3 regions of the Micromonospora sp. NPDC005324 genome follow, and region 2 is predicted to be linked to each of the others. Evidence: riboswitches for the same ligand, from Rfam matches in the RefSeq annotation. Region 2 holds a riboswitch; each other region holds the start of a gene.
The links. A riboswitch is a leader RNA that binds a small molecule or an ion and turns the genes downstream of it on or off. The one in region 2 is predicted to bind cobalamin.

Region 1: linked by a shared signal. The riboswitch ahead of cobN (cobaltochelatase subunit CobN) and the one ahead of ABZS40_RS21870 (acyl-CoA thioesterase) in region 2 are both predicted to bind cobalamin.
Region 3: linked by a shared signal. The riboswitch ahead of ABZS40_RS25700 (ribonucleoside-diphosphate reductase subunit alpha) and the one ahead of ABZS40_RS21870 (acyl-CoA thioesterase) in region 2 are both predicted to bind cobalamin.

What each region holds. Positions count from the first base shown of each region.
Region 1 covers NZ_JBEXGE010000006.1:183,274-190,211, reverse strand. The annotation lists gene ileS (isoleucine--tRNA ligase) at 1-466, opposite strand, end outside; gene ABZS40_RS08935 (hypothetical protein) at 745-1,410, opposite strand; gene ABZS40_RS08930 (hypothetical protein) at 1,443-1,928, opposite strand; gene ABZS40_RS08925 (VOC family protein) at 2,097-2,792, shown strand; gene ABZS40_RS08920 (hypothetical protein) at 2,864-3,583, opposite strand; gene ABZS40_RS08915 (RNA polymerase sigma factor) at 3,576-4,157, opposite strand; gene ABZS40_RS08910 (hypothetical protein) at 4,286-4,621, shown strand; cobalamin riboswitch at 4,750-4,879, shown strand; gene cobN (cobaltochelatase subunit CobN) at 5,146-6,938, shown strand, end outside.
Region 2 covers NZ_JBEXGE010000021.1:51,473-58,410, reverse strand. The annotation lists gene ABZS40_RS21885 (Dyp-type peroxidase) at 1-645, opposite strand, end outside; gene ABZS40_RS21880 (copper chaperone PCu(A)C) at 669-1,271, opposite strand; gene ABZS40_RS21875 (copper resistance protein CopC) at 1,337-3,394, opposite strand; cobalamin riboswitch at 3,526-3,742, shown strand; gene ABZS40_RS21870 (acyl-CoA thioesterase) at 3,873-4,385, shown strand; gene ABZS40_RS21865 (hypothetical protein) at 4,583-6,793, opposite strand.
Region 3 covers NZ_JBEXGE010000028.1:81,975-88,912, forward strand. The annotation lists gene ABZS40_RS25695 (ribonucleotide-diphosphate reductase subunit beta) at 1-697, opposite strand, end outside; gene ABZS40_RS25700 (ribonucleoside-diphosphate reductase subunit alpha) at 751-3,069, opposite strand; cobalamin riboswitch at 3,261-3,478, opposite strand; gene ABZS40_RS25705 (enolase C-terminal domain-like protein) at 3,733-5,130, shown strand; gene ABZS40_RS25710 (FadR/GntR family transcriptional regulator) at 5,138-5,860, shown strand; gene ABZS40_RS25715 (aldo/keto reductase) at 5,871-6,590, opposite strand; gene ABZS40_RS25720 (ATP-binding cassette domain-containing protein) at 6,643-6,938, opposite strand, start outside.

The DNA of each region.
Region 1 (6,938 bases), on a different contig from region 2:
ACGGATGCTCCAGGTCGATCCAGTAACCCATACGTTCGCTGAGCTGGACGAACTCGTCCACGTGCCGCAGCACCGAGGCGCGGCACAGGGCGTTGAACTCCGCGACGCCCATCTTCTCGATGTCGGGCTTACCGCTGAGCCCCAGCTCCTTCTCCACAGCGAGCTCAACGGGCAGGCCGTGGCAGTCCCACCCGGCACGGCGTGGCACCGAGAAGCCCCGCATCGTGCGGTACCGGGGAAAGAGGTCCTTGAAGACCCTCGCCTCGATGTGGTGGGTGCCCGGCGTGCCGTTGGCGGTCGGCGGCCCCTCGTAGAACACCCACGGCGGACCGTCGGCCGTCTGCTCCAGACTCCGGTCGAACACGTTGTTGGCCTGCCACCACTCGATGACCGCGCGGTCCACGCCACCAAGGTCGATCTTGGTGGGCAGTGGCACGAATGGCGACTTCGACGGACCGTCCGGCACCGACGTTCTCCCTACACTCCACGTCCGCTCGCGCGGGCATCAGCTCACTGCCCACACGGGGACGAAGCGCCGGGCGTATGGCCAGGACTCCGCGGTACCACCCCGCTTGCGCCCCGATGGTGCGGGCGCCGCTCCATTTCGCGACGTGACGTGCCGCGACGTCCGGTTCTACCGGGGCGATCGAGCTGCCCGTTCTTCCGGAGGCTCCCCGGTGATGGCCGGATCGGTGCCGATGCCGCCAGCATAGCTGTCCGTGCGCGGAGCCAGTGGCCGGAGCGCTAGGCGTGCAGCCAGACGCGTAGGGGGCCGGTGGTGGTGAAGCCTGCGGAGAGCGCCGGCGTGAGGTCCGCTGTGGTTTCGTAGCCGACCATCGGCACGTCGGGCAGGGTGACGCACACCGCTCGCCAGATGTCCCGGGGGTTGTCGGTGCGGGTGAACAGGTTGGAGACGCCGTACGGGCCGTCGCCGCTGAGCACCGCCCCGCCGATGATCACACCTCGGTCGTCGCGGCGGGCGAGCACGCGTACGCGGGGGTCGGCCAGGAGCGCGGGCCGGAACAGCTCTCCACCGCCGTGGGCCGCCGCCCAGGCCGCCAGCTCGTCGGGCGTGGTGACAGCGGCCAGCGGTGTGCCGACAGGTGGTGCCGACGGTGGCCGGTGGATCCACTGCGCGTCGAAGAGCACCCGGAACCCGTACCCGGACAGGTCGAGGTCGGCGAAACTGTCCTTCACCGACGCGCCGGGCCCCGCGTCGATCCGGGCCAGCAGGGCCTCGGCGTCGACGCCCGGCCGCACTGTGACCGCGTCCGGGTACCACTGTGGCGAACGGTGGGGGACCGACCAGGCCTCGCCGTCGGTACGGCCGGCCAGCCCGTGGCTGCCGCAGACGATGTCGCACCACTCAGCGTTGTTGCGGGCCGCCGCGACCCGTGCGTCCAAGGGCATGATCGGCAGCCTAGGCGGCCCGAGGGGTGCGGTCAGGGGGCGTAGACCAGGTCCATCATGTCGGTGTGCCCGGACCAGCGCAGGTCGAGGCGCCAGCAGCCGGCCTGCGGCAGGTCGATGATCGACGGACCGGGGCCACCGGGGACCTCCCGGATCACCCGGGTGTCGGCGCCGTCCAGCCTCGCGGTGATCACCAGGGTTGCCGGTGCGGTCGGGTCGGGCGAGGTCGTGGCGGCGCGGGCCACCCAGAGGATCTTGTTGTTCGACCCGTCCGTCCGGACCCGCCGCAGCGGATGGGCGAACAGCACCGCCACGATGTCACCCTTCGCGCCGAAGACGTGCGGAACCCGCGCGTCCCCGCTGAACCCGGCGTCCGCCCAGTCGGGCAGCGACCCCGTCTCGACCCGCGCCGCGCAGGCGGTCGCGGTGCTCGCCGTGGTGGCCGCACTCGCCGTCGGCGCCGCGCCGCTGGTGGTGGTCGTGCACCCCGCCAGCAGGACCACCGAGGATGCCAGCATCAACCTGCCCCAGGAACCCATCCCGCCCCTTCCGGTACGCGCCGAGGACTCGTCGCACCTTTCCGACACCGCCCGGGCCCGCCGGGTTCCCAGTGCCCCGACCGGGACGTCTACCGGGTTGGCGGCGGGGACAGAGGGGGAATTGCGGGCGCATGTGAGGATGCCGACGTGGAACAGAGACTGGGTCGGCGGGCGGCTTCGGACGCGGTCAGCGACCAGGGATGGCGCTATCTGCTGGGCGCGTTGCGCGCGTCGGTCCCCGTCGGCTCACTGGTCCAGGCGACCGAGGTGGCGGCGCGCGTGGTGGCGGTGTGCGGTGGCGACGCCGATGGGCACCTACGCGCTGACATCCGGCCAGACCGGGTCGTCCTGACCCTGCAGTCGGCGGATCAGGCGGCGCTCACCGCTTGCGACATCGACCTTGCGCATCGGATTTCCACCGCAGTGCGGGACGTCGGGCTACTGACGGAGCCTGAGATTGGTACGGGAGCGCCGCGGTCGGTCCAGCTCGTGGAGATCGCTGTCGACGCGCTCGACATCGCAGCGGTCCGGCCGTTCTGGAAGGCCGTGCTGGGCTACATGGACGAGGCGGGAGCCGACGGTCCCACGGACCCGATCGTCGACCCGGTCGGACAGGGGCCGGCGATGTGGTTTCAGCAGATGGATCAGCCACGCCCTGACCGCAATCGCATCCACTTCGACATCTGTGTCCCGCACGACGAGGCGCCACGGCGGATCGACGCCGCGCTGACGGCCGGTGGCCGACTTGTCTCCGCGTCCCATGCTCCCGCCTTCTGGGTCCTCGCCGACATCGAGGGCAACGAGGCGTGTGTGACGACCTGGCAGGGCCGAGACGACTCGTAGACCGGGCGCTCCGCCCGGCTGTCGACGCGTGCGTCCGACACATTCGCTACCCGCCCGGACCCGACCGCGTACTAGCCCAGTGAACGCGCGATCTCGATCGCCTCGGTCTTGGTGAGGCTGCCCTCCAGCCGGTAGCTCACGTCGTTGTCCTGCCAGATCAGGGTCGAGGCGGCCAGTCGGGCGGTCTCCCTGCGGATCCCGCCCGCCCGGTCCACGTAGGACAACACGTGTGGGCCGTCGACCCAGACGGCGAAGTCGCCGTTGACCTGGACCCAGTCCGCGCCCGGCGGGGTGACCTCCTTGTGGAAGGCCAGGTCGAGGTGACCGTCGAACGCGTCGACGCGCAGCGCGCCGCCGTCGTAGAGCAGCGTCGCCACCCGGTACCGGCCCGTGGCGTCCGGGTCGGCGACCAGCACCTGCTCCGGCGGGCCCAGCATCGCCGGCAGGCGGATCGGAAACCGCACCGCCCGTTGGGCCTCGTCCAGAGCGACGGCACGCTGCCCGGGCAACGGTGCCGCGGTTCCGCCGGGCGGCGTCGGGGCGGATGAGGTGGCGATGCTGACCCCGGCGAAGCGCAGCAGCCCCGTGACGACGTCGGCGATCGCGGCCCGCGTCGGCGGCAACACCGCCACCAGCACTGCGACGAGGGCCACCGCGGCGAGCGACCGCCACCGGCGCCGCCGGGGCGCGGGCGCCCTGAGTCGTACGCTGACGCCGGCGGTCACGTCGGGCGGATCGGGGGTGTCCAGCCAGGCGGCCAGGTCGCGCAGTTCCCGTTCGAGGTCACCCATGCCGGACCTCCGCACCGTCGAGCAGGCCACGAAGCTTCGCCAGCGCCCTTGACGTGCGCGACTTCACAGTGCCCCGGGGCCAGCCCAGAGCCGACACCGTCTCCTCCTCGGTGAGATCGAGGAAGAACCGGCAGACGATCACCTCGCGGTCCCGTACCGGCAGTTGCCGCAGCGCCTGCACCAGCGACGCCCGGCGCTCCCCGGCGAGGACCGCGCCGACCGCGTCGTCCTCGGCGATCTCGGACGTCGGGTCCGCTGCCGCGGCCCGCAGGACGAGACCGTCGCGCCGACCCCGGGAGCGGTGCAGGTTGCGGGTCTCGTTCGCGACGATCGCGAGCAGCCACGACCGGAAGGACGCGTCACCCCGGTAACGGGACAGCTTCCGGTACGCCTTCACAAACGCCTCCTGGATGACGTCCTCGGAGTCCGAGCCGGCGCCGAGCAGCACCGCGGTCCGGTACGCGGACGCGGTGTGCCGGGCGACCAGGAGGTTGTACGCCTCCAGGTCACCTTCCCGAGCACGGGTGACGAGTGCCTCGTCGTCCAGGGGAGCCTCCGTTCGGATCACACTCATGACACCGCCCACCCCTAGTGGGTTCCACAGGGATTTCCCGACACGGGTCAGCTCTCTCCCATCCGGCGTGCAGCGTATTGCCAGGAATCGGTGCTGCACTGGAGGGGCGTCGACGAGAGGGGCGGGGCATGAGCTGGTTCAATCGGCGGTCACGGGGTGCCGAGGCGACCCCGACGAAGCTGGACCGGGAGGCGACCCGCGACGACCTCGCGGCGCTGGAGGCGTTCGTGGCCACCCGGCGCGGGGTGGAGTTCTACCTGGAGCCGGAGACGACCGCGACGGACACCACAGTGATGGCGATCGCCCACGACGGCGAGTGGATCCGGCGGCGTACCGGAACGCCCCGCGCGGCCGGGGCCATCGCCCGCAAGCACGCGGTGCCGCTCTACGAGGCGGCGCGCACCGGCTACCCGGAACGGATGCGGACCTGGAGCCGGGCCCACCCGGAACGCCACGCCCGCTGATCGGGCGCGGCAATCCCCGTGCAGCGATATCTTCGCAGGTCAATGTGGTGAGCGTGGCCGCGTGGCGGTGGGGTCCGCGTTGACCGGCGGCGCGGCGGTGTGGCAGCATTCGCGGCCTGACGGCAGTGAAGGAAGTCGGTGCGAATCCGACGCGGTCCCGCCACTGTCACCGGGGAGCGATCCCCCCTCGTGAGTCACGGCCGTGTGTCTGCGGTTGGAAGGCCGGGGGAGAGCGTCGATCCGGAAGCCAGGATACTTCGGCCGTCGGGATGTACCCCAGGGCGTGGACACCCGAGGAGGACCCGATGACGCACGGCGTCTCTTTCATCGACGATCATCGTCGTATTGCGCTCCAGGGCACCGGCCACCGGCACCGCTGAGCCGACCGCCCGTCGCTGACCGGCCCCGACGCCACGCGTCGCTGCGCCGTCCATCAGGGCCGTCGTACCGGCTGACGCCGTACCCACCCGCATCGCCCCGGTCGCCCCCGTGAGGGCCCAGGGCGTCACTTTCCGGAGCCTTCCGTGCGCATCCTGCTGCTGTCCACCGCCGACACCGACCTGCTGGCCGCCCGCGCCAGCGGCGCCGACTACCGGTTGGCCAACCCCGCCCGGGTCACCGCCGAGGAGGTGCCCGCCCTGCTCGACGGGGTCGCCCTCGTCGTCGTACGCCTGCTCGGCGGTCGGCAGGCGTGGCCGGACGGCCTCGACGCGGTGCTCGCCACCGGTGTACCGACTGTCGTGCTCGGCGGCGAGGCGCTGCCCGACGCGGAGCTGATGGCGATCTCCACAGTGCCGTCCGGGGTCGTCACCCAGGCGCTGGCATACCTGGTGGAGGGCGGCCCGGACAACCTGGGGCAGTTGGCCCGGTTCCTCTCCGACACGGTGCTGCTCACCGGCGAGGGGTTCGCCCCGCCCGCGCCCACCCCGGCGTACGGCGTGCACGGCGAACACCCCGCCGACCCGGACCGGCCCACAGTGGGAATCGTCTTCTACCGGGCGCACGCCCTCGCCGGCAACACCGACTTCGTCGACGTCCTCGCGGACGCGGTCCACAGAGCCGGCGGCAACCCGCTGCCGATCTTCTGCGGCTCGCTGCGCGGGCTGACAGCGGGCGCCGGCCCACTCGGGCTCTTCGCCCGCTGTGACGCGCTGCTGGTCACTGTGCTCGCGGCCGGCGGCGCGGTCGCCGCGGACGCCTCCGGTGGTGGCGACGAGGACGCCTGGGACGTCGGTGCCCTGGCCGCCCTGGACGTGCCGGTCATCCAGGCGCTCTGCCTCACCAGCACCCGCGCGCAGTGGGCCGACAGCGCCGCCGGGCTGTCCCCGCTGGACGCCGCCATGCAGGTGGCCATCCCCGAGTTCGACGGCCGGATCGTCACAGTGCCGTTCTCGTTCAAGCAGATCGACGCCGACGGGCTCTCGGTCTACGCCGCCGACCCCGAGCGGGCCGCCCGGGTCGCCGGGATCGCCGTGCGCCACGCCCGGCTGCGGTACGCGCCGCACGCCGACAAGCGGGTCGCCGTGGTGCTCAGCTCGTACCCCACCAAGCACTCCCGGGTCGGTAACGCCGTCGGGTTGGACACCCCGGCCTCGGCGGTCCGGCTGTTCGCCGCGCTGGCCGAGGCCGGCTACGACCTGGGTGACGCGCCACCGCCCGACGACGGCGACGCGCTGATCCACGCGCTGATCGCCGCCGGAGGCCACGACGTGGAGTGGCTCACCCCGGAGCAGTTGGCCGCCGCCGAGGCCCGGATACCGGGGCCGACGTACCGGCGCTGGTTCGATCAGGTCCCGGCCGAGCTGCGCGAGCGGATGCGGGAGCACTGGGGTGAGCCGCCGGGCGAGCTGTACACCGAGGGCGGCGACATCGTGCTCGCCGGGCTGCGCTTCGGCAACGTGGTGCTGCTGATCCAGCCGCCCCGCGGCTTCGGGGAGAACCCGATCGCCATCTACCACGACCCGGATCTGCCGCCCAGCCACCACTACCTGGCCGCGTACCGCTGGTTGACAGCGCCCGTCGCGGACGGTGGCTTCGGCGCGGACGCCGTGGTGCACCTGGGCAAGCACGGCACCCTGGAGTGGCTGCCCGGCAAGGGCCTCGGCCTGGCCGCCGACTGCGCGCCCGACGCGGTCCTCGGCGACCTGCCGCTGGTGTACCCGTTCATCGTCAACGACCCCGGCGAGGGCACCCAGGCCAAGCGGCGGGCGCACGCCGTGGTCGTCGACCACCTGGTCCCGCCGATGGCCCGCGCCGAGACCTACGGCGACCTGGCCAAACTGGAGCAACTGCTCGACGAGTACGCGACGGTGCAGGC
Region 2 (6,938 bases):
CTGGGTGTGGCCGCCCGGCTCGACACCGGGGCTGCGCCGGAAGCCCTGCTGGACCCACCGCACCGTGGCGAACGGTCGGCTGTCCTTGATCAGGACCCGTTGGGCGTGGGCGACGGAGATCGCGTCGTCCGCGCAGATCTGGAGCAGCAGGTCACCGCCGGACCAGGCCGGCTGGAGCCGGTCGATGCGGAACGACGGCAGGTCGGCGACTGATGCCGGCCGGCGGTCGTCGACGCCGGCCGCCCGGTAGAGGCCCGGCCCGAAGCCGAAGGTCACCGTCAGCCGTGCCGGCAGCAGCCCGAGTTCGGCCTCGGTGTCGGCCAGCGCAGGTCGGCCCTGGGTGAGCCGGGCGGCGTCGTCGGTGAGCAACCGCAACATCCGACCCAGGGCGGCCCGGTCGACGCCGGCCCGCACTGTGAGCGCCACGAACGACGCGTGCGCCTGTGGTTCGGTGGCCACCCCGGCCTGCCGGGCGCCGTGGAACGGCTCGACCAGGCCGCCGACCGTCGCCACTGGCGTCGTGTCGGCGGCAGTCGCCGATGGTGGTCCGGTCCTCCCGACACGGGTGGCGGCGATCGCGGCACCGCCGGCCAGTGCTCCGCCGGCGGCCAAGGCTCCGCCGGTGAGCAGGCCACGCCTGCTCACCGGCCGGACCTGTGGCGTCTGCGTCACGATGCCGGGCTCATGCTCGTCCCCGGCGTGGGGCTCATGCTGGGCATGGGCTCGCCGTGCCCGGGGGCGTAGCTCTCCTGCGCGCCGGTGAACGGCTTGGCCACGGCGCTGAACTGCTGGGTCTTGCCGTCGGCGAAGGTCAGCGTGAAGGTCAACTCGTCGCCGGCCTGGACGGGCTTGGTGAGGTTCATCAGCATGAGGTGGTCGCCGCCGGGCTCCAGGGCGTGGGTGCTCTTGGCCTTGATCACGATGCCGCCCTGCTTGGCCTGCATGACCATCTTGCCGTCCTTCATGGCCATCTCGTGCAGCTCCATCGGCGACAGGGAGGTCGTGGCATTCGTCACCGTGACATCGGTGTCGCCGTCGTTGACCAGGGTCCCGAAGGCCGCCGTCATGCCCTTGTCAGCCGCCTTCACCCACGGGTCACGAATGCCGATCACGCCAGCGTCCGGGTTGGCCGAGGCCGACGCGGACGGGCCCGCCTGAGCTGTCGACGGAGAGTCGGACGAGCCGCAGCCGGCGACGCCCACCGTCAGGATCGCGGCGGCGAGGACGGCGGCCGAGCGGCGGCGTGAAGCGTTCGGGCTGGTGGTGCGCATGTGTTATTCCTCCGATGGTTGCTGCTGGGAGGTTGGTCGGCCGCAGCTGGGAGAAAGTTCCGGACTCAGGGCACGTTGATCGTGAACTCCCCGGTGTGCACAGTGCCGGCGACCTGGAAGTCGAAGAAGGCTCGGTACCGCCCTGAACTCGGCGCGGTCAGCCAGAACTTGACGGTCCCGTCGACCAGCTCCTGCTCGGGGTGGACGTGCACGTAGCCGAGGTCGCCCTCACGAACGACGACCAGGTGCCCGTACGCGCCCAGGTACCGCTCCAGCTGCGCGGGTACGGTCGGGTCGGCGCTGACCTGGAAGTGGATTGGCGCCGTCACCCCCACCGTCGGGGTGCCGGTCATCGACACCGCGTACGGACCAGCCGTCGCCTGCGACTGCGCTGGCGGCAGCGCGGTCGGGTTGTGCGCGCCGGGCACGATGTGGTCGACGCCCAGCACGAGAGGCTGCTGCTTGCCGTCGGCCGCGGTGACGGAGAAGTCGGCGAAGACGCGGTAGCCGCCGGGTCGGGCCAGCGTCAGGGGGACGCTCCAGGTGCCGTCGGGCGCCATCGTCGGGTGCAGGTGCTGGTAGCCGGCCAGGTCGCGGCCCACCACGATCAGGTGCAACGGCTTGTCGTGGACGACCGCGAAGGTCGTTGCCGGCTGCCGGTCGGTCCCGACGATGCGGAACCGGTAGTCGCCGCGTACACCAGGGGGTTGGGACCGCTCCAGCGGTTGCAGGGTGTACCCGCCGGCGCTGACCGTCGTCCCGGTCGCCAGCGTCGCGCCCGTCGCGTCGTCACCCCGATGCGTGTGCGGCCCCGTACCGGCCGGGTGTTGGTGCCCGTCGGTCGCGGAGCCCACCTGGCCCGAGTCGGGCGGTCCGCCGGCTGACGGTCGTGCGTTGCCGGTCGCCGGACTCTCGTCGGCGGTGCCGATACGGGCCAACCCGAACCCGGCCAGCAGAGCGATCACCAGCCCGCCGACGAGCAGCGCCAGGTGGGTGTTGCTCAACCGGGACCCAGGCGTCGCGGCGGCGAGGTCCGTGTCGGGCCGTGGTCCGGGGTCGACAGTCAGCTCGCCGTCCGTGCTGGCGAGGGCCTTGGTCACCTGATCGGTAGGCGTCCGATCGACCGCAACGCCCGTGCGGGCCGTGACGACAGTGTTGCCCTTGCGCGCCGCCGGCAGGGTGCCGGGCCGCCGCTCGTCGCTCGCGGTACGCGCGACGACGCCGGTCGCCGCGCCGACCTTGCCCCCGACGGTCTTGTCAGCGCCGGCCTTGCCCCCGACAGTCTTGTCACCGGCAGCCTTGCCTCCGACGGTCCTGCCGGTGCCGGCCCTGTTCGGGGTACGGGCGCCACCGCCGCGTCGGCCGGAGGTCGCCCCCGAGGTACGGCCCCGGCCGGTGGGTGTGCCGGCGGATCGGCGACGCCAGACGACGAACCCGGCCACCACCCCGACCGCCGCCGCCCAGCCAGCCCAGGCCAGTGCCCCGGGACCGCTCTCCTCGGTCGACCCGGTCGACGGGGCCGCCGCAGCCGGCGGCGTCGACGGATCGTCAGCGGTGGTCGGCACCGCCGAGGCCTGCCCGGACGTGCTGTGCTGCTCGGTGGCGGCCACCAGCGCCGGGTCCGGTTGGGTCGACGGCGGGCTCCACCCTGTCGGCGCTGCCGTCACCCGCCCGTCGTAGCGGAAGGTCAGGGTGCCCCGCACGGTGTCGCCGTCCGAGGCGACCGACAGGTAGCTCACCGAGTACTGGCCCTTGGCGGGCAGGTGGGCGACGGACACCACAGCGGGGAACCCCGTCGTGTACTCCCGTGGCTCGAACTGCCCGTTGACCAGGAAGTACTCCCGTACCGGCTTCTGCTCCCCGTACGACCAGCCGTTGTCGACACGGGTGCCGCCCGGGGCGGTGATCGTGAAGAACGCGTTGGAGGCTGCCTTCTCGGTGAAGTACAGCTGCACCGACGTCAATGGCTCGCGCACTGTGGCGCCGCTCGCCGGTGTCGACATGGCGAGGGTCCCGTGAGCTGCGGCGGGTTGGGCGGACGCGAGGAGGGCGACCGCCGAGGCGAGGAGGAACGCGAGGAGGCCCGAGACCACCCGCCCGCAAGTCTGGGGGAGACGACGCATCTGGATATCCTCACCCTCGCGAGACTTTTTTCAAGGGGTGACGATCTTCTTCCTCAAATGGCAAAAGTTGACGATCAGGCCATCCGTCGCCGCGGCAGGACGCCGCGGGTGGACACATTCCCTGGCCAGCTATGCTCGCCGACGGCGCTGGTTCGCCCCGTCGTGACCGGCTGGGCGTCGTAAGAGGGAACCCGGTGAAAATCCGGGGCTGCCCCGCAGCGGTGAGTGGGAACGACCGCCGTCATCAGCACTGGGCCAGTGGCCTGGGAAGCGACGGCCAGTAGGCGATCGGCGCGCAGCCGGTCGGGCCCGCGAGTCCGAAGACCTGCCAGTGCCGCGCACACAACCGTGTGCGCTGCCGTCGGCCTCGCGGGTGGGCTGAGCGGGTGACGGGCCGTGCGTGTGGCGCACGGCCAGGCCCTCGCCAGCGTGTGTCCGCGACCCGGCGGTGTGGTTTCCCGAGGGACGGACTACCGCTGTGCACGACACCACCACCATCGCCGGCCGAGCGCCGTCGGCGTCGCACCTGACCCTTTCGCAGATCATGGACCAGCACCACACCAACCTGATGGGTACCGTGCACGGCGGCCGGATCCTCAACCTCATCGACTCCGTCGCCGGTGTGGTCGCTGCCCGGCACTCCGACGGGCCGGCAGTGACCGCCGCCATCGACGAGACGGCGTTTCTCCGCGCGGTGCGGGTCGGCGACGTCGTGCACGTCGACGCCCGGATCACCTGGGCCGGCCGCAGCTCGATGGAGGTGGCCGTCAAGGTGACCGCCGACCGGTGGGACCGCGCGGTGCCGCCCACCGACGTGGCCACCGCCCACCTGGTCATGGTCGCCATCGACGACGACGGCCAGCCTCGGACGGTGCCGCCGCTGCTACCGGAGACCGACGGGGACCGCCGACGGTACCGGGAGGCGGAGATCCGCCGGAAGCACCGACTGGCGCTGCGGCGCGCGCTGCTCGACGGTGCCGAAGACGACTGACCCGCGCGCGGTCCGTCCAACTCCCAGCGGTGCTCGGCCTGGACCTGGCCGGTGTCGTCGCGGCGGTCGCCGTGGACGTGACCGGCTTCGCAGTCGTCCGCACCGTCACCGCGACCATCGTCAACAACGTCATTGTGGCGGCGGCCGTGCGTCCCCTGCTGTGCGCGACGCGGAGGAGCCTGCTCGCGACCGCTTGCTCAGCGAAGCTGGTCGGCAAGGCTACGCACCGCCTCATCGAACGCCTTGTCGGATTCGTAGGGGCTGTGTCCTTTGATCGGGGGCGAGACGTCGTCACCGGCCGGAGCTGTGACGCCGTGTGGGTCGCGAAGCCGGCGGTCCACCGCCGCCGTTCGACCGACGGCGTCGGACGCCTCGTCGGGTCGCGGCGTCGGGAAAACGCGGCCGCCGATGGGATCGGTGTCCCGCCACAGGTTCACCCACCGCCAGTCGACCCGGTCGGCGATCTCGTGAATCACCTCGTCGCTGACGTAGGCGGGAAAGAGTCGGGCGTACAACCGTCGAAGGGGCGAGCCGTGGGTGAGCAGGGCGATCCGGTCGGCGACCCGTGGCGGCAGTTGGAGCACGGTCGCGGCGAGCAGGACGGAGCCGTGGCTGTGTCCGGTGAGCACCACCACGTTGCCGGAGTCGACGAGGTGAGTGATCCGGCAGGTCAGTTCGGGCACGGCCCGTTCGGCGTAGCACGGTGGCGCGAACGGGTGCGCGGCTCTGGGCCAGAAGGTGCCCAGGTCCCACAGCACGCCGACGTACCGGCGAAATCCGGGGGTGCGGTAGGCGAAGATTCCACCGACGATGAGGCCGACGATGATGGCGGCGATCAGGTAGCTGCCGACCCCGATGCCGACGTTGACGGAACTGGCCGGCAGCCGCAGGTAGCGCTGGACCAGTTCGCCGGGAGGCGTCGGCAGCAGGCCAAGCGCAACCGCCGCTACGCCGACTCCGGCAAGGCAGGCGTAGAGCACCGCGAGCGGCACCAGCCGCTCGGTGAACCGGGCACGGGCGATGCTTCTGCGCACCTGCCGCAGTCGCGGTGTGGCATCGCTCGGTGCATCTGGGAAGTCACGAGCAACGATTGCCGACGCGGCACGGACCCGGCCCGGTCGTGACGCCAGCGTTACCACGCTGGCGACGGCCAGCGTCACCAGCACCGCCAGCGTAAAGCCGAGAAGCGCCCAGATGCAGGACCGCGGAGGGCTGGTAATCAGCGTCCCCGCGGTCGGCGCGCCCCTGTTCAGGACGTCGGACACCCGATAGACCATTTCAGCGGAGAACGCGAGCGCCAGACTGATCGCGGCCACGGAGGTCGCCAGGGCGCCGAACCCGAGCGAGGGCGCGACATCCGGCTCTCGATCCCGGTGCCAGAACAGCACCACCCCCAGGGCAGCCAGCAGCACCGCCTGACCGGTGAACAGCCCGACGACTGTCAGGTTGTAGCCGGGCAGCCCGTTCCGCTCCGGCCAGGAGGCCGAACTGGTCAGAACGTAAATCCAGACCAGCACGGTCAGGCCGAGGGCGATCGGGCGCAGCGCGCTGACCAACCGGTCGAGCCGCCGTTCCGTGGGCGCGGTCAGGGGTGGAGTGCAGAGCAGAACCGCGCAGGTGATCAGCACGAGTCCGGCAGCTGCCGCCAGCGTGACGGTGCCGATCGACAATCCTTGTGCGGCCCGGGCGCCGAGCAGGCTGAGGTCCAGCGTGGCGAACGCCGCCGCGACGTGAATCGAGCGCAGTCGGCCGATGAGCGGCTCGTTGTCCCACCGGCCGACGGCGGTGAGCCGGTTCGCCGCAAGGGGCTGGTCGGCCGCACGGAAGACGTGGAACGGGAGTGCCGGGCGAGCGCTGATCGCCCACACCAGGCTGATGGCCGCAGCCGGCACCAGCGCGAGCACCGCGAGGCGCAGTCCGGCCGGACGCTCCCCGAGCCAGGAGAGCCAACTGCGTCCGGCCAGGCACTCCGGCGAGGACATGCACTTCCACGCAATCACATCCAGCGTGGTCCCCACGATGCTCAGCACGTACATCCCGGTCAGGGTGAGTGCCAACAACCGACACAGGGCCTTGATCACCGGGTCCGATCGGGTTCCGGCCGGACGCATCCAGATGGCGAGGTTGATCAGCATGAAGGGCAGCAGGATCACCATCGCCAGCGTTCGCGCCGCGTTGCCAGCGGGCAGGTTGTTCCAGCGGTAGGCCTCCAGCGTCACCCCGTCCGCCTCGCCGCCCTCGTGGTTTCCCGGCCGAAGTCGGTAGAAGCCGCCCCTGTGGTCACCCGCCACCTGCCGCGCGTGCGGTCGATCCAGCAGGTCGTCCGGGCTGGTGGCGGACACCCCGTGCACCCGCAGTTCCACCACGGCGTCATCCCCGGCGCGCCCGCCCGCCTCGCGATGATCCATCCGGTACCGGCCCCTCGGCGTGTGCACAGCTCACACCGACCCGCTCGGCTGATCCGACGGCGCCCGCGTGGCGCAACGGGCGTACCCCACGCAGGGGGGGACAACCCTTGTGTACGTTGGTGGCTCTAAAGCAGGCGGAGGAGGC
Region 3 (6,938 bases), on a different contig from region 2:
GGTCGTCGTCGAACAGGTCCGGCTCCTCGGCGCGGACGGTGTCGACGACGTCGAACGCGAACGCCATGTGCATGGACTCGTCGCGGAACACCCAGTTGGTGCCCGAGGCGAGACCGTGCAGCAGGCCGCGGGAACGCAGGAAGTAGACGTACGCGAACGCGCCGTAGAAGAACAACCCCTCGATGCAGGCGGCGAAGCAGATCAGGTTGAGCAGGAACGTCCGTCGGTCCTCGCGGGACCGCAGCTCCCGCAGGTCGTTCAGGGAGTCGATCCAGCGAAAGCAGAATTCGGCCTTACGACGGATCGAGGGGATGTTCTCGATGGCCGCGAAGGCCTCGAAGCGCTCCGTCTCGTCGGGCACGTACGTGTCGAGCAGGTTGAGGTAGAACTGGACGTGCACGGCCTCCTCGAACAGCTGGCGGGACAGGTAGAGGCGGCCCTCCGGGCTGTTCACGTGCTGGTAGAGGTTGAGCACCAGGTTGTTGGCGACGATCGTGTCACCGGTGGCGAAGAACGCCACCAGTCGGCTGACCAGGTGCCGTTCGGCCGGCGACAGCTTGTCCAGGTCGGCGAGGTCGGCGTGCAGGTCGACCTCCTCGACCGTCCACGTGTTGCGGATCGCGTCGCGGAACCTGTCGAAGAAGTGCGGGTAGCGCATCGGGCGCAGAGTCAGGTCCATCCCGGGGTCGAGCAGCATGTGCGTGGTCCTCGTGTCGGTGGTGCCGGCGTCGGTGATGGCTTCGGCGGGAGTCACTGGCAGGCCTCGCACGACTCGGGGTTCTCCAGCGAGCAGGCCAGCGCCTCCGCGTCGACGACGACGGGTGCGACAGCGCTGACGGTGGCCTGCTGGATCCGCGTCGCGGGGCGCGAGCGCAGGTAGTAGGTGGTCTTCAGCCCGGCCTTCCAGGCGTACAGGTACATCGAGGAGAGCTTGCCGATGGTCGGCGCGGCCAGGAACAGGTTCAGCGACTGGGACTGGTCGATGAACGGGGCGCGGGCCGCGGCCAGGTCGATCAACGCCCGCTGCGGCAGCTCCCACGCGGTGCGGAACAGCTCCCGTACGCCGGCCGGCAGCTCGGCGATGTCCTGCACCGACCCCTCCGCCCGCTTGATCGCCGAACGGATCCGCTCTGTCCACAGACCACGGGCCTTCAACTCGCGTACCAGAGCGGTGTTGACCTGGAGGAACTCCCCCGACAGGGTCTCCCGCTTGAACAGGTTGGACACCTGCGGCTCGATGCACTCGTAGCACCCGGCGATCGAGGCGATGGTCGCGGTCGGCGCGACCGCCACCAGCAGCGAGTTGCGCAGCCCGTACGCCTCGACCCGCTCGCGCAGCGCGTCCCACCGCGCGGTCTGCGTACCCTCGACACCCCACAGGTCGGGCTGGAGCTGGCCCCGCGCGGCCCGGGTCTGCGGGTACGCCGGGTGCGCGCCGAAGTCGCGCGCCAGGTCGGCGGAGGTCTCCAGCGCGGTCAGGTACAACTCCTCGCTGATCCGGGTGGACAGCTCGCGGGCGGCCGGCGAGTCGAACGGCAGCCGCAGCGCGAAGAAGACGTCCTGGAGGCCCATCAGCCCGAGCCCCACCGGCCGCCAGCGGGGGTTGCTCGCCGCCGCCTGCGCGGTCGGGTAGTAGTTGATGTCGATGACCCGGTCGAGGAAGGTCACCGCGGTCCGCACCGTGGCGCGCAACCGCTCCCAGTCGATGCCGCCGGCGGTGAGGTGGGCGGCGAGGTTCACCGAGCCGAGGTTGCACACGGCGGTCTCGGCGTCGCTGGACACCTCGACGATCTCGGTGCAGAGGTTGGACAGGTGCACCACGTTGCCCGGCTCGGCGGTCTGGTTGCAGAGGCGGTTGGCGGCGTCCTTGAAGGTCATCCAGCCGTTGCCGGTCTGGGCGAGGGTCCGCATCATCTTCCCGTACAGCTCCCGCGCCGGGACCTGCCGCACGTAGCGCCCCTGCGCCTCGGCCTCCCGGTACGCGGCGTCGAACCGCTCCCCCCACAGGTCGGGCAGCTCGGGCACCTCGTGCGGGTCGAACAGCGACCACAGCTCGTCGGCCTCGACCCGGCGCATGAACTCGTCCGGGATCCAGTTGGCCAGGTTGAGGTTGTGGGTGCGCCGGGCGTCCTCGCCGGTGTTGTCCCGCAGTTGCAGGAACTCCTCGATGTCCGGGTGCCACGGCTCCAGGTAGACGCAGGCCGCGCCCTTGCGTCGGCCACCCTGGTTCACCGCGGCGACGCTCGCGTCCAGCGTGCGCAGCCACGGCACGATCCCGTTGGACTGCCCGTTCGTGCCCCGGATCAGCGCGCCGCGGGAGCGGACCCGGGAGTACGCGATGCCGATGCCACCGGCGAACTTGGAGAGGTTGGCGACCTGGGCGTACCGCTGGTAGATCGAGTCCAGCTCGTCGAGCGGAGAGTCGACCAGGTAGCAGGAGGACATCTGGGTGTGCCGGGTGCCGGAGTTGAACAAGGTCGGTGAGCTGGGCAGGTAGGCCAGGCTGGACATCAGCCGGTAGAAGTCGACCGCCTCGTCGGCCGTCCGGGACAGGCCGCAGGCCACCCGCAGCAGCCAGTGCTGCGGGGTCTCCATCACCAGTCGGCTGGTGGGGTGGCGCAGCAGGTAGCGGTCGTACACGGTGCGCAGGCCGAAGTACTCGAACCGGCGGTCGCCGTTCGGGTCGATGGCGTGGTCGAGCGTCGCGGCGTGTGCGGCGACGAACGCGGCGGTGTCGTCACCGATCAGTCCCTCGGCGTGGCCGACCCGGATCGCCGCGCTGAACGAGGTGATGCCCTGTCGACGCACCTCCTTGTCGACGTAGCCGGCCAGCAGCCGCGCGGCGAGGCGCGAATACTGCGGCTCCTCACCGATCATCTCGGCGGCGGTCTGGATGGACAGCCGGTCCAGTTCGGCAGTGGTCGCGCCGTCGTAGAGGCCGCTGATGGTGCGGGTGGCAACTCGCATCGGGTCGACGTCGGCCAGGTCGTCGGCCCACCGCTCGACCGCCCGGACGATCCTGTTCACGTCCACGGGCTCGGTGCCGCCGTCGCGCTTGCGAACCTGCATCGGCGTCCGCCGCGCTGTCGCGTCGCCGCTGGCAGGGACTACCTCGGTGACTGTCACCACTCGCTCCTCGGAGTTCGAGACCTGGTGGCCCGGACGCGAGGAGACAGACACCGACGGACGCCACGCCAGCCCGGCGTGGGTCAGGTGGCGTCAGCCGTCCCACGCGGCCTCGGACCGCCGCCCACCCGGGTGCGGGTACGCGGCGCGCTGGCAGGTCTTCGGACTCGCGGGCACGACCGGGCTCGCCGGTCTCCTACTGGCCGTCGCTTCCCAGGCCGATTGGCGGCCCAGTGCTGATGACGGCGGTCGTTCCCACTCACCGCTGCGGGACAGTCCCGGATTTCCACCGGGTTCCCTGTTGCCTCGACCGCCCCGGATGAGCGGCCGAACCAGCTGCGCTCGACACCATATATAGGGACGCAGCCGTTGTCACACCCCACATGTCGGTGTCGGGCGTGTCGGTGCCGACTCGGTGACCACCGTCACCAACCCGGCCGAGCACGCCAGGCCGTCCGACGCGGGCAACGGAGACAGGGCTCCCGTGCGACGAGAAACATCCTATGTCTGGACGCCTGCGGTGATCGACATCGTTGACCTGTTGAGACAGCCCTCCGTATACTCCCAGTGATCATCTGATCTTTAGCCTAGCCGGGCGAGGAGCGCATGCCGCAGATCACCGCCGTCACCGTCGAGGACGTCCGCTTCCCCACCTCCCTGACCGCTGACGGGTCAGACGCCATGAACAAGGACGGCGACTACTCGGCGGCCTACGTCATCCTGCACACCGACGGCGTCGACGGCGTGGGCGCGCCACTCGCGGGGCACGGCCTGACCTTCACCATCGGTCGCGGCAACGACATCGTCGCGGCGGCGGCGGTCCACCAGGCACAACGCCTGGTGGGCCTGGACGTGGCCACGATGGCAGCGGACATGGGCGCGGTCTACCGCCTCCTCACCTCCGACTCGCAACTGCGCTGGCTCGGTCCGGAGAAGGGTGTCGTCCACCTGTCCCTCGCCGCCGTGTTGAACGCGTCGTGGGACCTGGTCGCCCGGCTCGCCGACAAGCCGCTGTGGCGGCTGCTCGTCGACATGTCCCCCGAGCAACTCGTCGACATCGCTGACCTGCGCTACCTGTCCGACGCGCTGACCCGGGACGAGGCACTGGCCATCCTGCGGGCCAAGGAGGGCACGAAGGCCGCCCGCCTCGCCGAGCTCGACCGGACCGGCTACCCCGCCTACACCACCTCGGCGGGTTGGCTCGGCTACGGCGACGACAAGCTGCGCCGGCTGTGTCAGGAGGCGGTGGACACCGGCTACGGCTACGTCAAGCTCAAGGTGGGCGCCAACCTCGACGACGACATCCGCCGATGCGCGATCGCGCGGGAGATCCTCGGGCCGGATCGCAACCTGATGATCGACGCCAACCAGGTGTGGGACGTCGGTCAGGCCATCGAGTGGGTCACCGCCCTCGCCCAGTTCACGCCACTGTGGATCGAGGAGCCGACCAGCCCCGACGACATCCTGGGCCACGCGGCCGTCCGCCGCGCCGTCGCGCCGATCGGCGTCGCCACCGGCGAACACTGCCACAACCGGGTGATGTTCAAGCAGCTGTTCCAGGCCGAGGCCATCGACTTCTGCCAGCTGGACACGGGCCGGTTGGCCAGCATCAACGAGATCGTCGCCGTGCTGCTGCTCGCCGCCAAGTTCGACGTCCCGGTGTGCCCACACGCCGGCGGTGTCGGGCTGTGCGAGATGGTCCAACACGTGTCGGTGCTCGACTACGTCGCCGTCTCAGGGGATCTCACCAACCGGGTCACCGAGTTCGTCGACCACCTGCACGAGCACTTCACCGACCCGTGCATCATCCGGGACACCGGCTCGGGCAGCGGCTACGTCCTGCCCAGCCAACCCGGCTACTCCACCCGGATGCGTCAGGAGTCGGTGGCGCTCTACCGGTTTCCCGACGGCCACTACTGGGGCGCGACAGACCCGACTACCGTGTCATCTCCGGAGGCGGCGTACGTGATCGCGGGTGGGAAGGCCACCCCCGCCGGCCGTTAGGGGGGTCATGTCTCGCACTGACGAAGTGGTCAACGGCATCAAGCGGATGATCCTCGAAGGGCAGTTCCGGCCTGGGGACCGGTTGCCCATCGAGAAGGACCTGGCCGAGCAGCTCGGTGTCTCGCGGGGGTCCCTGCGGGAGGGGATGTCGGCGCTGTCGATCCTCGGCATCGTCAACATCCGTCAGGGCGACGGCACCTACGTCACCAACCTCGACGCGCTACAACTGCTGGCCCCGATGGGTTTCGTGGTGGACTTCCAGGGCCAGGGCGACCCCCGGCACATCCACACCGTTCGCCGTCTGCTGGAGTGCGAGGCCGCCTGCCTGGCGGCGACCAGAATCACCGACGAGGCGCTGGCCCAGGCGGGTGACCTGCTCGACGAGGCGGCCCGGTTGATCGGCCAGTCACCGCCGGACCACGAGCGGATCATGGAGATCGACATCGCCTTCCACCGGATCATCGCGGTGCACGCCGAGAACCCGGTGCTCGTCGGCCTGATCGAAGCCTTCGCCGGGCGCACCATCCGTGGCAGGCTCTGGCGGAGTCTGCACGAGGAGGGCGCGGACCTGCGCACCCACGACGAACACGTGGCGATCCTGAAGGCCCTGGTGGCGCGCGACCCGGAGCGGGCGCGCACCCGGATGGCCAACCACCTGATCGGTGTGGAGGAGTCGTTGCAGGGGCTACCCGACGACGCCGACGCGAGCATCGAGACGGCCCGGTCGTGACCGCCGACCCTCACGACTGCACGTCGAGCAGCCCCTCGTCGTACAACGCCGCCCAGAGCTGATCCGGGGCGTCGACGTCGGATCGGCGCAGGGTCTCGGTCACCTGGGCCTCGTCCCGCATGCCGACGACCGTCGAGACCACGGCCGGGTGACGACTGACGAACGCCAACGCCGCCTGGGGCAGCGTGACGCCGTACATCTGACAGACCCGCGCTATCCGGCGGGCCTGGTCGATCACCTCTGCCGGCGCCTGTCGGTAGTCGTAGACGGCGTCGGTCGGCGGTACGTCCCGGGCCAGCAGCCCGGAGTTGTAGACCCCGGCGACCACCACACCGACGTGGCGGGCCTGCGCGACGGGCAGCAGGTCGGTCAACGCGCCCTGCTCCAGCAGGATGTACCGGCCGGCGCACATCACCACGTCCACGTCGGTCTCCGCCACGAAGCGAGCCAGCATGGCGGACTGGTTCATCCCCGCCCCGACGGCACCGATGACGCCCTGTTCCCGCAGCTCCACCAACGCCGGGATCGCCTCGTGCGCGGCCTGCTCCCAGTGCTCGTCCGGATCGTGCAGGTACACCACGTCGATCCGGTCCAGGCCGGTGCGCCGGAGGCTCGCCTCCAGCGAACGGCGTACGCCGTCGCGGCTGAAGTCCCAGACCCGGCGATGGTCGGCGGGAACGTCGAACCCCTCCGGTGACGGCACGAGCAGCCGGCCGACCTTCGTCGACACCACGTACTCTTCGAACAGGCGGGATCGCGCGCGCCCCGCTGGACGACAGCAGTCACCGCTCGTCCCGATCCACGCTGGTGCTGCCGGTCATCGCGGCGACCAGATCGTCGGTGGTGACCTCGTCGGCGCGGAGCTGGGCCGCGCGCCGACCGAGGCGCAACACCTCGACCCGGTCGGCGATCTCCAGCACCTGCGGCATGTTGTGGCTCACCAGCACCACCGACATGCCGGCGTCACGGGCCCGCCGGACGACGTCGAGCACCCGCCCGGTCTGGACCACACCCAGGGCCGCGGTGGGCTCGTCGAGGATGACCACGTTGGTCGCCCAGATGATGGCGCGGGCCACCG